Regions from separate parts of the Nonomuraea sp. NPDC023979 genome, predicted to be linked through region 1. Evidence: riboswitches for the same ligand, from Rfam matches in the RefSeq annotation. Region 1 holds a riboswitch; the other holds the start of a gene.
The links. Region 1 has a riboswitch for glycine ahead of gcvP (aminomethyl-transferring glycine dehydrogenase). Riboswitches for the same ligand answer to the same signal wherever they lie in the genome.
Positions count from the first base shown of each region.

Region 1 (7,561 bases):
GGCAAGATCGTAATGTTGGAAAGGCGCGGCGGCATGGACCTTCGGGCGGGGGCGGCGGTAACTTTGTCAGCGTCCAGCCTGTCGTCCAGCGCCCCGCCTTGACCTTTGCCGCTGATCAGCGTAAGTTGCGGCATTCGCAAAATCTTGAGAGCGAAGCGAGGCGCGCCCCGAGCACCGTTGCCGCGTCTTCGCGGTAGGAGGCCGAGCCGATCGATGCCGAGCGTCTACTGCACGCAGTGCGGGCACGCCAACCCCGAGGATGCCCGTTTCTGTTCCCGTTGTGGGTCACCGTTGACCAGACCCGAGGTCTCAGGGGATACCACATCGACGATCTCCGTCGCGGGAATAGAGGCGTACGAGGCAGAGACCGGTGACATGCTGCTGGCCGAGCGGGCGCTGGTCGAGCAGCTTCCGCCCGGCACGGCGCTGCTGACCGTGACCAGGGGGCCCAACCAGGGCAGCCGTTTCAAACTCGACAAGGACCTCACCACCACCGGCCGCCATCCGGAGAGTGACATCTTCCTCGACGACATCACGGTCTCGCGCCGCCACGTCGAGTTCTACCGCCATCGCGGCGGCCAGTTCTCGGTGCGCGACGTGGGCAGCCTCAACGGCACCTACGTCAACCGCGAGCGCATCGAGGAGGTTCCGCTCCATTCAGGCGACGAGGTGCAGATCGGCAAGTTCCGGCTCCTGTTCCTGATGCGGACACCCGCCGGCACATGAGTTCGCAGGCGGCACGCTCGCACATGAGCATCGGGGAGGTGCTCGCCCTGCTGCAGGGCGAGTTCCCCGACGTCACCGTCTCCAAGATCCGGTTCCTGGAGGGCGAAGGGCTCATCGAGCCCGAGCGCACCCCGTCCGGCTTCCGCAAGTTCACCCACCTGCACGTCGAGCAGCTGCGCTACATCCTCACCGAGCAGCGCGACCACTACCTGCCGCTGCGGGTGATCAAGGACAAGATGGCGGAGGGCTTCGGCCGCCCGCGCGCCCTCCAGGACAAGCAGGAGGTCCGGCTCAGCCGCGCCGAGCTGCTGGAGGCCGCCGGGATCGACGAGGAGACGCTCACCGAGCTGGAGGACTACGGCCTGCTCGCGGCCAAGGCCAGGCGCTACGACGAGGACGCGCTGAAGGTGGCCCGCAGCGTCGGCGCGCTGGCCAAATTCGGCCTGCACGCCCGCCATCTGCGGGCGGTCCGGGCGGCGGCCGAGCGCGAGGCGGGGCTGGTGGAGCAGACGGTGGCGCCGATCCTGAAACGGCGGGCGCCCGGCGCGATCGGGGAGGCCGACGAGACGGCCAGGGAGCTGTCGGCTCTGCTGCTCGACCTGCACGCGGCGCTGCTGCGCACGGGTGTGCGGAGCGTTCTGGGGCGATGAGCGGCCCGCGGGACATTCAGGGCTCCCCGGGTGTTACGTTGAATTGCAGAAGCGGACCAGCGATGACCTGTGCCGGGCCACCGGCCAGTCGAATATGGAGCAGCCCGTGTTGCAGATGGAGGTCGTGGGCGTTCGCGTAGAAATGCCTACAAATCAACCGATCGTCTTGCTCAAGGAGGCACACGGGGAGCGGTTCCTGCCGATCTGGATCGGCATGACCGAAGCGACGGCCATCGCCCTGGCCCAGGCGGAGGAGCCTCCCCCGCGGCCGCTCACCCACGACCTGTTCCGGGACGTGTTGAGCGCGCTCGGCGTGGGCCTGCGCGCGGTCAACATCGTCGCGCTGCGTGACGGCATCTTCTTCGCCGACCTCGTGTTCTCCAACGGGGTGGAGGTGAGCGCCCGGCCGTCCGACTCGATCGCGCTCGCCCTGCGCACCGGGGCCCGCATCTTCGCCAGCGAGGAGGTGGTCCAGGAGGCCGGCGTGATCATCCCGGACGACCAGGAGGACGAGGTGGAGAAGTTCAGGGAGTTCCTTGACACGATCTCTCCCGAGGACTTCGGCAGGGCGGGGTAGGTATTTCAGTGCATTTACGCTTCACGACGCGCCGAGCCGGATCGTTGACTGAGCATGGTCACGGTCCTACGGTGCAAGTGAAACCCGCGGTCGCCTTTTACGAACCCCCAGATCAGGCCGCGGGATGAGAGAAAGCCGGAGGTCCGCGTGGCGGTCAGCAGCGGCGAGGGAAAGACGGCCGGCCAGGAAGATCCGGTGCGGCGCGAGAGCGCGCGGCAGCGTGCCGGGGAGCAGGGTCTGCTCTTCGACGAGCAGCCCGCCACGCTTCCCGACGACATCGGATACCGCGGGCCGACGGCCTGCGCGGCGGCCGGCATCACCTACAGGCAGCTTGACTACTGGGCGCGCACCGGACTGGTGGAGCCCACGATAAGAGCCGCCCAGGGCTCGGGATCGCAGCGGCTCTACAGCTTCCGCGACATCCTGGTCCTCAAGGTCGTCAAGCGGTTGCTCGACACGGGAGTCTCGCTCCAGCAGATCCGCACCGCCGTGCAGCATCTGCGTGACCGCGGGGTCGCCGACCTCGCGCAGATCACGCTGATGAGCGACGGGGTCAGCGTCTACGAGTGCACCTCGGCCGACGAGGTGATCGACCTGCTCCAGGGCGGTCAGGGCGTGTTCGGCATCGCGCTCGGCCGGGTCTGGCGCGAGGTCGAGGGCTCCCTCGCGGAGCTGCCGGGGGAACGCGCGGCGGTCGCGGACACCGTCCCGGCCGAACATCCCGCTGACGAGCTGGCCCGGCGGCGCCGCGCACGGCGCACAGGGTGACCACGACGCACAGGTGACCACCGCGCACAGGTGACCGCGACGTACAGGTGACCACCGCGCACAGGGCGGCGGGGAACACGGGGCGACGGGGAACACCGGGTGACGGGAATCACCGGGTGACGGGGAGCGACTCTCCCGGCGTGCGCATCAGGCCGCCTGCGGTGGGGTTGCCGGACAAGGCGTAGTAATCTGGGACATGCTGTCGACCCCGTGCGGGAGAGACCCCGGCTGGCCCGGGGCGCCGAAGGAGCAACCCTCCCCGGAATCTCTCAGGCATCCCGTACCGCTCGGGTGAGGCAACTCTGGAAAGCAGGTGCGCCCGCCAGGCGCGCTTCACCGACGGTGCAAGCCCCGCCGGGGCGAAGCTCTCAGGTCGCGATGACTAGCGCGCGGTGACAGAGGGGGAGATCCGGCATTCGCCCGCGCCCAGCGCCGGTCTCCAAAGCCTCGGGAGGCATCTCCATGACAGATCTGTCAGCACCGCCGTTCTCGGCCCGGCACATCGGCCCGTCCGCGGCCGAGCAGCAGCGCATGCTCGAGGCCGTCGGCTTCGAATCGGTGGCGGACCTGGTCGCCGTCGCCGTCCCCGAGTCCATCAGGGCCAAGGACCGGCTCAAGCTGCCCGCCGCCGCGAGCGAGACCGAGGCGATCGCCGAGCTGCGCGCCCTGGCCGGCCGCAACCGCGTCCTCACCTCGATGATCGGCCTGGGCTACCACGACACGGTCACGCCCGCCGTCATCCGCCGCAACCTGCTGGAGAACCCGGGCTGGTACACCGCCTACACGCCCTACCAGCCGGAGATCTCGCAGGGCCGGCTGGAGGCGCTGCTCAACTTCCAGACCGTGGTGTCCGACCTCACCGGCCTCCCCGTCGCGGGCGCGTCCCTGCTGGACGAGGCCACCGCCGCGGCCGAGGCCATGACGCTGGCCCGGCGCGCCGGCAAGGCGAAGAGCGACGTGTTCGTCGTCGACGCCGACGCCCTCCCGCAGACCAAGGCGGTGCTGGCCACCCGCGCCGAGCCGCTCGGCATCACGCTCGTGGAGAGCGACCTGGAGGGCGAGCTGCCCGAGTGCTTCGGCGTGCTCGTGCAGTACCCCGGCGCCTCCGGCCGGCTGCGCGACTTCCGCGCCGTGGCCGGGCGGGCGCACGAGGCGGGCGCGCTCGTCGTGGCCGCCGCCGACCTGCTCGCGCTCACCCTGCTCGCCGCCCCCGGCGAGCTCGGCGCGGACATCGCGATCGGCTCCTCGCAGCGGTTCGGCGTGCCGTTCGGCTTCGGCGGCCCGCACGCCGCCTACATGTCCGTACGCGACGGGCTGCAGCGGCAGATGCCCGGCCGCCTCGTCGGGGTGTCGGTCGACGCCGACGGCGACCCCGCCTACCGGCTGGCCCTGCAGACCCGCGAGCAGCACATCCGCCGCGAGAAGGCCACCAGCAACATCTGCACCGCCCAGGTGCTCCTCGCCGTGATCGCCGGCATGTACGCCGTCTACCACGGCCCCGACGGGCTGCGCCGCATCGCCGCCCGCGTCCACCGCCACGCCGCCACCCTGGCCGAGGGGCTGCGCCGGGGCGGCGTCGAGGTGGTGCACGGCGAGTTCTTCGACACCGTGCTCGCCCGCGTGCCCGGCCGCGCCGCCGAGGTCGTCGCCGCCGCCGCCGAGCGCGGCGTCAACCTGTGGCAGGCCGGCGACGACCACGTCTCGATCTCCTGCGACGAGAAGACCGGCGCCGCCGAGCTGGCCGCCGTGTGGGCGGCGTTCGGCGTCGAGCCCGCCGGGGAGGCCGCCGACGCGCTGCCCGCCGCCCTGCTGCGCGAGTCCGACTACCTGACCCACCCGGTCTTCCACGAGCACCGCTCCGAGACCGCGATGCTGCGCTACCTGCGCAAGCTCCAGGACAAGGACATCGCGCTCGACCGCTCCATGATCCCGCTCGGCTCCTGCACGATGAAGCTGAACGCGACCACCGAGATGGAGCCCATCACCTGGCCTGAGTTCGCCGCGATCCACCCGTACGCGCCCGAGGCCCAGGCCGCCGGCTACCGTGAGCTGATCGAGACGCTGGAGGGCTGGCTGGCCGAGGTCACCGGCTACGACGCCGTCTCCATCCAGCCGAACGCCGGCTCCCAGGGCGAGTTCGCCGGACTGCTGGCCATCCGCGCCTACCACCGGGCCAACGGCGACACCGAGCGCGACGTCTGCCTCATCCCGTCCTCGGCGCACGGCACCAACGCCGCCAGCGCCGTCATGGCCGGCATGCGGGTCGTCGTCGTGGCCTGTGACGACGACGGCAACGTCGACCTCGCCGACCTCGACGCCAAGATCGGCAAGCACCGCGACCGGCTCGCCGCGATCATGGTCACCTACCCGTCCACGCACGGCGTGTACGAGGAGAGCATCACCGAGGTGTGCGCCAAGGTGCACGAGGCCGGCGGCCAGGTGTACGTCGACGGCGCCAACCTCAACGCGCTCGTCGGCCTGGCCAAGCCGGGCGAGTTCGGCGCCGACGTGTCCCACCTCAACCTACACAAGACGTTCTGCATCCCGCACGGCGGTGGCGGCCCCGGCGTCGGCCCCGTCGCGGTCCGCGGCCACCTGGCCGCCTACCTGCCCGGCCACCCGCTGCGCGACGGCAGCGCCGTCGGCCCCGTCTCCGCCGCCCCCTACGGCTCGGCCGGCATCCTGCCGATCTCGTGGGCCTACGTCCGGATGATGGGCGCCGAGGGCCTGACCGCCGCCACCGAGCAGGCCATCCTGTCGGCCAACTACCTGGCCAGGCGGCTCGCCCCGCACTACCCCGTCCTCTACACCGGGCGCGGCGGGCTGGTGGCCCACGAGTGCATCGTGGACCTGCGGCAGATCACCAAGGAGACCGGCGTCACCGTCGACGACGTGGCCAAGCGCCTCATCGACTACGGCTTCCACGCGCCGACCATGTCGTTCCCCGTCGCGGGCACGCTCATGATCGAGCCGACCGAGAGCGAGGACCTGAACGAGCTCGACCGGTTCGTCGACGCGATGATCGCCATCCGCGGCGAGATCGCCAAGGTGGCGTCCGGCGACTACGACAAGTCGGACAACCCGCTGCGCAACGCCCCGCACACCGCCGAGGCGGTCACCGCGGACGAGTGGCCGCACCCCTACACCCGGACCGAGGCCGCCTACCCGGTGCCCTCGCTGCGCGACGGCAAGTACTGGGTGCCGGTGCGCCGCATCGACCAGGCGTACGGGGACCGCAACCTGGTGTGCTCCTGCCCGCCGCTGGAGGCGTACGAGGACTGACCGGACCGTTCGGCCGCCCGGAGGACCCCGCCCGCGCAGGGCGGGGTTCTCCGCTTTCCAGGCCGGCTGGGTCAAGTGAGCAGACATGATCGTCAGAAGTGGTTAAGCTCGGTGCGATCGCCGCGCGAAGGAGCTCTCTTGACGTCCTCAGAGCTGCAGACCCCGCCCCTCGACACCGCTCGCCGGCTGGCCGAGCACGGTGACCTCGACGGCGCGGCGGCCATTCTCGCCGACCTCGCCGCCGCCGACGGGCCCGACGCCGCGCAGGCCGCCGTGGGGCTCGCCGTCGTCCTCGACGAGGCGGGCGACGTCGAGGGCGCCCGCGCCGCCGCCCGCGCCGCGCTCGCCACCGGCCATCCCGAGTTCGCCGCCCAGGCGGCCTGCCACCTGGCTCAGGGCTTCGAACGCGAGGGCCGCCTCGGCCAGGCCCGGGGCGCCTGGCAGGCCGTCCTCGGCGTCGGGACGCCCGCGTACGTGCCGCTGGCCCACCTGGCGCTCGCCCGGCTCGCCCTCGACGCCGACGACCCCGACGAGGCCGAGTCCGCCCTGCGCGCCGCCCTCGACACGGCGGGGCCCGCCGACGGTGAGCCGCGCGCCGGGGACGCCCCTGAGGGTGCGACCGACGTGCGGATGCACGCCGTCCAGCAGCTCGCCGACCTGCTCATCGAGCGCGGCGACCCGGGGGAGGCCGCCGACCTGCTGCTCGACGCCCTCCGCGACGCCTCCGGTGACGACGCCGCCCGGCTGCGCGTCCAGCTCGGCATCGCCCATCTGGAGCTCGCGTGCGCCGAGTTCGCGGGCGCGGTCGAGGACGGCGGCGAGGCCCAGACGAGCGCGCTGGCGATCGAGCTGCTGGCCCGCACGCTGCCGCTGCGCGGCCGGGCCGACGACGCCGACCACGTGTGGGCGTACGGCCTGGACCACGAGGACGAGACGCTCGCCTCCGAGGTCCGCCTCCGCTACGACCGCTGACCCGCACCCACAGCGACCGGCAGCGGCGACGCACGGCAGCGGCCGGCGGACGGCCACGGGCGGCCCCGGCATCCGGCGGCCACGAGGGAGCGGCAGCGCCTCCTGCGGCAGGCGGCCCCGCAGGGCGGCGGCCGGGCTCCTGGGGGTGGCTACGTCCCGCAGCGGCGGGTGGCTGGGGCGGTCCCGTGTGGCAGGGCCACGGGGGACGGGGTCAGGGGCGGCGGATGATGGCCGCCGCGGCGGCGACGTTGATGACGACGATGGCGATCCAGGTGATCAGCAGGCCCGCGATGCCCGCGCTGCCGGCCGCGATCGCCGTCAGGGGGATGCCGATGCCCATCGAGCCCAGCGCGACGGGGATGATGCCGGTGCCGCTGGGCTTCTGCTTGGGCGGCTTGCGGGGGGCGACGCCCTGATACTGCAGCTCGGCGGCGACGCGGGCGGCGATCGTCGCGTCGATGCGCTCGACCAGCGAGTCGACCAGCGCGGCTTCGTATTCGGGCCCGAGGTCGCGGCGGGCGTCGAGCGTCGCCTGAAGATCTTCGCGCATGGGACTCGTCTCTCGCATGCTGGCCATCCTGCACTC
Region 1 is NZ_JBEZZG010000033.1:83,004-90,564, forward strand. Features, by position in the region: gene AB0G11_RS39025 (FHA domain-containing protein) at 214-726, shown strand; gene AB0G11_RS39030 (MerR family transcriptional regulator) at 750-1,376, shown strand; gene AB0G11_RS39035 (bifunctional nuclease family protein) at 1,483-1,953, shown strand; gene AB0G11_RS39040 (MerR family transcriptional regulator) at 2,101-2,721, shown strand; glycine riboswitch at 2,925-3,017, shown strand; gene gcvP (aminomethyl-transferring glycine dehydrogenase) at 3,184-6,003, shown strand; gene AB0G11_RS39050 (tetratricopeptide repeat protein) at 6,142-6,975, shown strand; gene AB0G11_RS39055 (hypothetical protein) at 7,187-7,543, opposite strand.

Region 2 (7,561 bases), on a different contig from region 1:
GCCACCACGACCGTCAGCACGACCGTGACCAGCGGCTCGGCGCAGTCGATCACGCTGCGGGCGAGCGGCCTGCCCTCGGGCGTCACCGCCTCCTTCAGCCCGGCCACCATCCAGGCCGGCCAGAGCTCCACGCTCACGCTGACCACCTCCGCCAACAGCCCGCAGGGCGCCCACGCGATCACCGTGACGGCCGACGGCGCCGACGTGGACCGGACCGCGACCTACAACCTGCAGCTCGGCGAGGTCGCCGACGACTTCTCCGTCACCGTGACCCCGTCCTCGGCGTCGGTGCAGCCGGGCAGCTCCGCCACGACCACGCTGGCCACCCAGATCACCTCGGGCGACGCGCAGAGCGTCGCGCTGACGGCGAGCGGCGCGCCCGCCGGCGTCACCGTGACCTTCAGCCCGCAGACGATCAACTCCGGCCAGTCGTCCACGGTCACGGTCGCCACCACGGCGAACGTCACGCCGGGCACGTACCCGATCACGCTGAACGCCGACGGCGTCAGCGTCGACCGCACGGCCACGTTCACCCTGACGGTGGGCAGTGACCAGGGCGGCGACGCCTGGGCTCCGTGGACCCCGTACGCGGCCGGTGACGTCGTCACCCACCAGGGTTCCAGCTACCGATGCCTCCAGGCGCACACCAGCCTCCCCGGCTGGGAGCCGAACCTGGTGCCTGCTCTCTGGCAGCGGATCTGACCCCTCAAGACCGGGCGGCCACGCCGGGGTGGCCGCCCCCCTTTTCTCAGACAGGCGGGACACCGTGAAACTCACCATGGGCGCAGTCGCGACGCTCGCGCTGACGCTGACCTTCTTACAGCCGCAGACGGCGAACGCCGTCGCGGAGACCGCCCCGGACATCCCGATCTCCAACGTGACGGCGCATCTGGCCCAGTTCCAGCAGATCGCCAACGCCAACGGAGGCAATCGGGCCTCGGGCCGGCCGGGCTTCACCGCCTCGCTGAATTACATCAGGGGCAAGCTCGACGCGGCCGGGTACACCACCCGGGTGCAGAGCTTCAGCGGCGGCAGCAATCTGATCGCCGATTGGCGAGGCGGTCCGGCCGGCCCGGTTCTCATGCTCGGCGCGCACCTCGACGGCGTCAGCGCCGGAGCGGCCATCAACGACAACGCCTCGGGCTCCGGGGCGCTGCTGGAGGTCGCGCTCACGCTGGCCGCCAGGAACCCGACGCTCACCAAGCACGTGCGTTTCGGCTGGTGGGGCGCGGAGGAGCAGGGCCTCGTCGGCTCCCGCTACTACGTGCAGAACGGCGGCGCCCAGGGCGTCGAGGCGTACCTGAACTTCGACATGATCTCCTCCAGGAACGCCGGCTACTTCGTCTACGACGACGACGCCACGCTGCGGCAGGCGTTCACCGAGTACTTCACCTCGATCGGCGTCCAGCCGGACCCCGACCGCGAAGGTGACGGGCGCAGCGACCACGCCTCGTTCAAGAACGCCGGGGTGCGGGTCGGCGGCCTGGCCACCGGAGCGGGCGCGATCAAGACGGCGGCCCAGGCGGCCAAGTGGGGCGGCACCGCGAACGCGCCGTTCGACAGCTGCTACCACCGGGCGTGCGACACCTACCCGGCCAACGTCAACACCACCGCGCTCGACCGCAACACCGACGCCATCGCGCACGCGCTGTGGAAGCTCGCGGTCGGCTCGGAGAACCCACCCGCCGACGACTACACGATCTCGGTGAACCCGGCGTCGGCGTCGGTCGACCCGGGCGGCACGGCCACCACGACCGTGAGCACCCAGGTCAGCTCCGGGCAGGCGCAGAGCGTCACGCTCTCGGCGAGCGGCGCGCCCGCCGGCGTCAGCGTCACGTTCAGCCCGGCGACGATCACCGCGGGCCAGTCGTCCACGGTCACGATCGCCACCACCGCCGGCACCGCGCCGGGCACCTACCCGATCAGCGTCAACGGCGACGGGGCGAGCGCCGACCGGTCGGCCTCGTTCTCGCTCACCGTGGCCGGCGACACGGGCGGCGGCACCTGGGTGGCGTACACCTCGTACGCGGCCGGGGACGTCGTCACCTACCAGGGCGCCAGCTACAGGTGCCTGCAGGCGCACACCAGCCTGCCGGGCTGGGAGCCGTCCAACGTGCCCGCGCTGTGGGCGCGCGTCTGATCACTCCTGGACACCGCGTGCGGGCCGCCTCTGCCATGACCGGCCCGCACGCGGCCACCACCTAACCGGCCGGCTTCAGGACGTCCTCCACCACGACGGCGTCCCCGTAGGCGGCCGCCAGGCGCTCGCGCTGCTCGGGGGTGGCCAGCCACATGGTGGCCTCCACCCGGTTGCGCGTCTCGCTGGTGGCGGCCTCCAGCACGCCCTTCTCGTCCATGACCCGCTCCTGGATCCCGTAGAGCTCGGCCCGCGTCCGCTTCGCGCCGGTGACGCAGAGCGCGCCGCCCCACACCTCCCGGATCCACGCCTCCCGGCCTGACAGGTCGCCGGTGAAGGCCAGGTTCAGCACGACGTCGCGGGCGTGGTCCTCGCCCTCCTCCGGCGGGTCCGGGTCGAGCCGGTCGATCCACGCCCCGGCGAACTCCTTGGCCGATCCGGCCCTGGCGATGGCCTCGTTCATGGCGTCCGGCGTCGTCCTGGCCGGGTCGACCGGCTTCCAGCCGCCCTCGGGCGCGGGGCACGGCGTCCCGATGCGGTCCGGCCGGTCCGCTCCCCCTTCGGCAGGGCGCGGCGGCTCGGTGAGCGTGAGCCGCTCACCGTCCCAGGTGCCGGTGACCACGTACAGGCCCCAGCGGGTGCTCGCGGCCGACTCGTGGCGGACCTTGCTCCAGTCCCAGCCCACCACGTCGGGGCCGCCGCACTGTGGCGGCATCGACTCCAGCAGCGCGCGGCACATCTGCGGGCCGTGCGTCCCGTCCTCCAGCACGGTCACCGTCGCCGTGTAGCGCGGGGGCGGCCCGGTGGGCCCGGTGGCCCCGGTGGGCCCGGCGGGCGCGGCGCCGCCCTGGGCGCCGCAGGCCGCCAGGCCCACCGCCAGCGCGAGGAACGCGGTCATCCGTCTCATACCTCTACGACGGGTACGGCGTCCGCCCGGTTCAGGGCGCGACAACACCGCCGTCACCCCACTAGGCTTGCGGACATCACCGACGAAACCGTGCGGGAGAGCGCCCTGACAGCCGGTCAGGGCCCCTGAAGGAGCAAGCCCTCCCCGCGAACCTCTCAAGGCAAAGGACCGCACGGCCGAGGTGACCTCTGGAAAGCAGGCCGGTGGGCCTCGCCGAAGGTGAAAGTCCGGCAAAACCCGGGCGAAGCTCTCAGGCATCGATGACAGAGGGGGAGGATGCTGGCATCCGACTCTGCCCTGAGGTGCGACCCATGTCCCGACCGACACCGCTGCGAGACGTCCACGAGGCTCTCGGCGCCACGCTCACCGACTTCGCCGGCTGGCTGATGCCGCTGCGCTACGGCAGCGAGTCCGCCGAGCACAACGCGGTCCGCCAGGCAGCCGGGCTGTTCGACCTCTCCCACATGGGCGAGATCTTCGTGACCGGCCCCCAGGCCGCCGAGGCGCTGGACTACGCGCTCGTGGGCCACCTGTCGGCGCTGGCGACGGGCCGGGCCCGCTACACCATGATCGTGGACGAGCGCGGCGGCGTGCTCGACGACCTCATCGTCTACCGGCTCGGGGACGAGGAGTTCATGGTCGTGGCCAACGCCTCCAACTACCCGAAGGTCGACGCGGAGCTGAAGAACCGCGCCAAGTCGTACGACGCGGTGGTCGAGGACCGCTCCGAGCAGTACGCGCTGATCGCGGTGCAGGGCCCGCGCGCGCAGGAGATCCTCGCCACGCTCACCGACGCCGACCTGGCCGGGCTCAACTACTACGCCGGCCTGCCCGGCGTCGTCGACGGGCGCCAGGCGCTCATCGCCCGCACCGGCTACACCGGCGAGGACGGCTTCGAGCTGTTCGTGGCCAACGAGGACGCCGTGCCGCTCTGGCACGCCCTGACGTCGGCCGGGGCGCCGTACGGGATCAAGCCCGCCGGTCTGTCCAGCCGCGACACGCTCCGCCTGGAGGCGGGCATGCCCCTGTACGGCAACGAGTTGAGCGCGGAGCTGACCCCGTTCGACGCGGGGCTGGGCAGGGTGGTGAAATTCGACAAGCCGGGCGACTTCGTCGGCAGGTCGGCGCTGGAGGCGGTCAAGGACACCGCTCCCGCGCGCCGGCTCGTCGGCCTGGTCGCGCGGGGCCGCCGGGTGCCCCGCCACGGGTACCCGGTCACCAAGGACGGTGCCGTCGTCGGCGAGGTCACCAGCGGGGCGCCTTCCCAGACCCTGGGCAAGCCCATCGCGCTGGCGTACGTCGACACCGGGGTCAGTGAAGGTCTGGCCGTGGACATCCGGGGCAGCCAAGAACCTGTGGACCTGGTTGAGCTGCCCTTCTACAGGAGGAACAAGTGAGCAACATCCCTGACGACCTGAGCTACACCAAGGAGCACGAGTGGGTTGCCGGGATCGACGACGGGATCACCGTCACGATCGGCATCACGGCGTTCGCCGCCGAGGCTCTGGGTGACGTCGTCTTCGTGCAGCTCCCCGACGCCGGGTCGGTCATCGAGGCGGGCGACTCGGTCGGCGAGGTCGAGTCGACCAAGTCCGTGAGCGAGATCTACAGCCCGGTCGGCGGCGAGGTCGTCGAGATCAACCAGGCCCTGGTGGACGACCCGTCGCTGGCCAACAGCGACCCCTACGGCGACGGCTGGATGTTCCGGGTGCGCGTGGACGGCGACCCGAAGGACCTGCTGACGCCCGAGGAATACACCGCCCTCACCTCGGGCGACTCCTGACAGCACCGCCGGGGCCCGGTAGCGGGCCCCGGCCCTCCCGAAAGGCGCGTCAATGGCGATCAGCGTCTTCGACCTCTTCAAGGTCGGCATCGGCCCGTCCAGCTCCCACACGGGCGGCCCGATGGCGGCCGCGCACAAGTTCGCGCGCGGCCTGAACGACGACGGCCTGCTGGAGCGCACCGCGCGCGTCGAGGCCATCCTGTACGGCTCGCTCGGCCTCACCGGCAAGGGCCACGGCAGCGACAAGGCCGTCCTGCTCGGCCTGTCGGGCGAGAAGCCCGAGCTGGTGGACGTCGACAGCATCGACGAGCGGCTGGCCGCCATGCGCGACTCCGGCACCGTCACGCTGTACGGGGTCCGCGAGATCCCCTTCGTCGTGGGCCAGGACCTCGTCTTCGAGCGGAAGATCTCGCTGCCCGAGCACCCGAACGGCATGCGCTTCACCGCGTTCGACGAGTCGGGCGCCAAGCTGCGGGAGAAGGTCTACTTCTCCGTCGGCGGCGGCTTCGTCGTGGACGAGAAGGCCACCGGGGCCGACCGCATCAAGCCCGACGACACCGTGCTGCCCTACCCGTTCACCACGGCGGAGGAGCTGCTCAAGCACTGCTCCAACACCGGCCTGTCGATCTCCGCGCTCATGCTGGAGAACGAGAAGGCGTTCGGCCGCTCCGAGGCCGAGATCCGCGCCGGCATCCTGCACCTGTGGCAGGTCATGTCCGACTGCGTCCAGCGGGGCATCTCGCAGGAGGGCGTGCTGCCCGGCGGCCTGAAGGTCAAGCGCCGGGCCAACCGCCTGCACCGGCGGCTGCAGACCGAGTCGGCCGAGCGCGACCCGCTCCAGGCGATGGACTGGGTCTCCCTGTTCGCGCTGGCCGTCAACGAGGAGAACGCGGCCGGCGGCCGCATCGTCACCGCCCCGACCAACGGCGCGGCCGGCATCATCCCCGCCGTGCTGACCTACTACTCCCGCTTCACCCCCAACGCCGACGACGAGGGCGTGGTCCGCTTCCTCCTCACGGCCGCCGCGATCGGCGTGCTGTTCAAGGAGAACGCCTCCATCTCCGGGGCCGAGGTCGGCTGCCAGGGCGAGGTGGGCTCGGCCTGCTCGATGGCCTCCGCCGGCCTCACCGAGGTGCTGGGCGGCACCCCGGAGCAGGTGGAGAACGCGGCCGAGATCGGCATCGAGCACAACCTGGGCCTGACCTGCGACCCCATCGGCGGGCTGGTGCAGATCCCGTGCATCGAGCGCAACGCGGTGGCCTCCATCAAGGCCATCACCGCCGCCCGCATCGCGCTGCGCGGCGACGGACGCCACCACGTGTCGCTGGACAAGGCCATCAAGACCATGCGCGACACCGGGCGGGACATGCTCGACAAGTACAAGGAGACCTCGCGCGGCGGCCTCGCGGTCAACGTCATCGAGTGCTGAGCGCGTGATGACCGGCGCGGTCGTTCAGCGCCGGACGTGGATGCGGACGACGGCGCCGAGGTCGTCGTCGCGCACCTCGCGGCGGATGCGGCTGACGATCTCGCGGTCCAGCTTGGCCACGACCGCGCCGACGTCCGTGGCGGCCGGGCAGGTCAGGCCGATGCGCAGCCTGGCCCCCTCGCCGACGACCCGCACCCCCGCCCTGGCCAGGCCGTCGACGTCCTTGAGCCCCACGCAGAGCATCGCCGTCCCGGTGCCCGACCGGGAGCCGTAGCGCCCCCAGCCCAGGCTCAGCAGCAGCCAGCGCAGCGTGACCAGGGCGAGCACCAGCAGCACCAGCGCCACCACCCACAGCGCCCACGGCTGCTCGGCCAGCGCCCGCGCGGTGCGCTCCGGCAGCACCTTGGCCTTCGGCGGCAGCCCCGCCAGCTTGTCGTGGCCGCGCAGCCAGGCGTAGCCGCCCGCCACGAGCAGCACCGCGCCGACGACGGCCAGGCCGATCCGGTTGCCCGCGTACTGCCGCATCACAGCCCCCTCCTGCGCAGCCGCACCACGACCTCGCCCGCGGCCAGCGTGCCCACGCCCGCCAGGCGGTCGCCCACCGCGTTGCCGACCTGCCTGAGCATCGTGCCCGAGCTCTCCCCCTCGGTCACGACGGTGACCTCGATGCGCCGCCTGCGCAGCCGTACCTGGGCCCGGCGCACGCCGTCCACCTCCTGGGCGACGGCCCGCAGCGTACGGCGCAGGCCCGAGCGGGTGATGCCGATGACGATCAGCGGGTCGGTGGTCTCCACCGGGACCAGCCGGGAGCGGCCGGGCAGCAGCGCGAGCAGCAGCAGCACCGCACCCGTGCCCGCCAGCGCCACCGCGACGGCGTCCAGCTCGCTCCAGGAAGAGGCGGACGCCAGCTCGGCGGCCTCGTTGACCGGCACCCAGCCGAGCGGCCGGCCCATCAGCGACGCCACCACCTCGGCGCAGGTCAGCCCGAGCGCGGCCGTCAGCACCAGGGCCACGGCCACCGCGGCGGGCGTGCGCGCGGGTCTGAGCACCCGGTTGGACCTGCGGAGCGGGGTGTCCTGCGCGGCGACGGCCGCACCGGGCAGGATCTGCTGGAGCGTGGTCATCACAACGACCAGAGGTACACGGGTCCCCGACCGGCTCGACCGCGCCCCCGCCGCCCGTTTGCAGGATCATTACGGGCCCGGCGATCAATGGGCGGATATGCCGTGGTTGCCCGCCGGGGGCGCGCACCCCTGCCGTGCCCGTTTTACCTGGATTACGCTGCCGGTATGGATGACCGCCAGC
Region 2 is NZ_JBEZZG010000029.1:25,778-33,338, forward strand. Features, by position in the region: gene AB0G11_RS36355 (M4 family metallopeptidase) at 1-702, shown strand, start outside; gene AB0G11_RS36360 (M28 family peptidase) at 779-2,140, shown strand; gene AB0G11_RS36365 (hypothetical protein) at 2,202-3,035, opposite strand; glycine riboswitch at 3,128-3,225, shown strand; gene gcvT (glycine cleavage system aminomethyltransferase GcvT) at 3,356-4,441, shown strand; gene gcvH (glycine cleavage system protein GcvH) at 4,438-4,827, shown strand; gene AB0G11_RS36380 (L-serine ammonia-lyase) at 4,880-6,256, shown strand; gene AB0G11_RS36385 (hypothetical protein) at 6,281-6,784, opposite strand; gene AB0G11_RS36390 (DUF6286 domain-containing protein) at 6,781-7,380, opposite strand; gene AB0G11_RS36395 (amino acid deaminase/aldolase) at 7,546-7,561, shown strand, end outside.
Region 2: it holds a riboswitch for glycine, as region 1 does, so the genes downstream of both, gcvT (glycine cleavage system aminomethyltransferase GcvT) here and gcvP (aminomethyl-transferring glycine dehydrogenase) in region 1, are expected to answer to the same signal.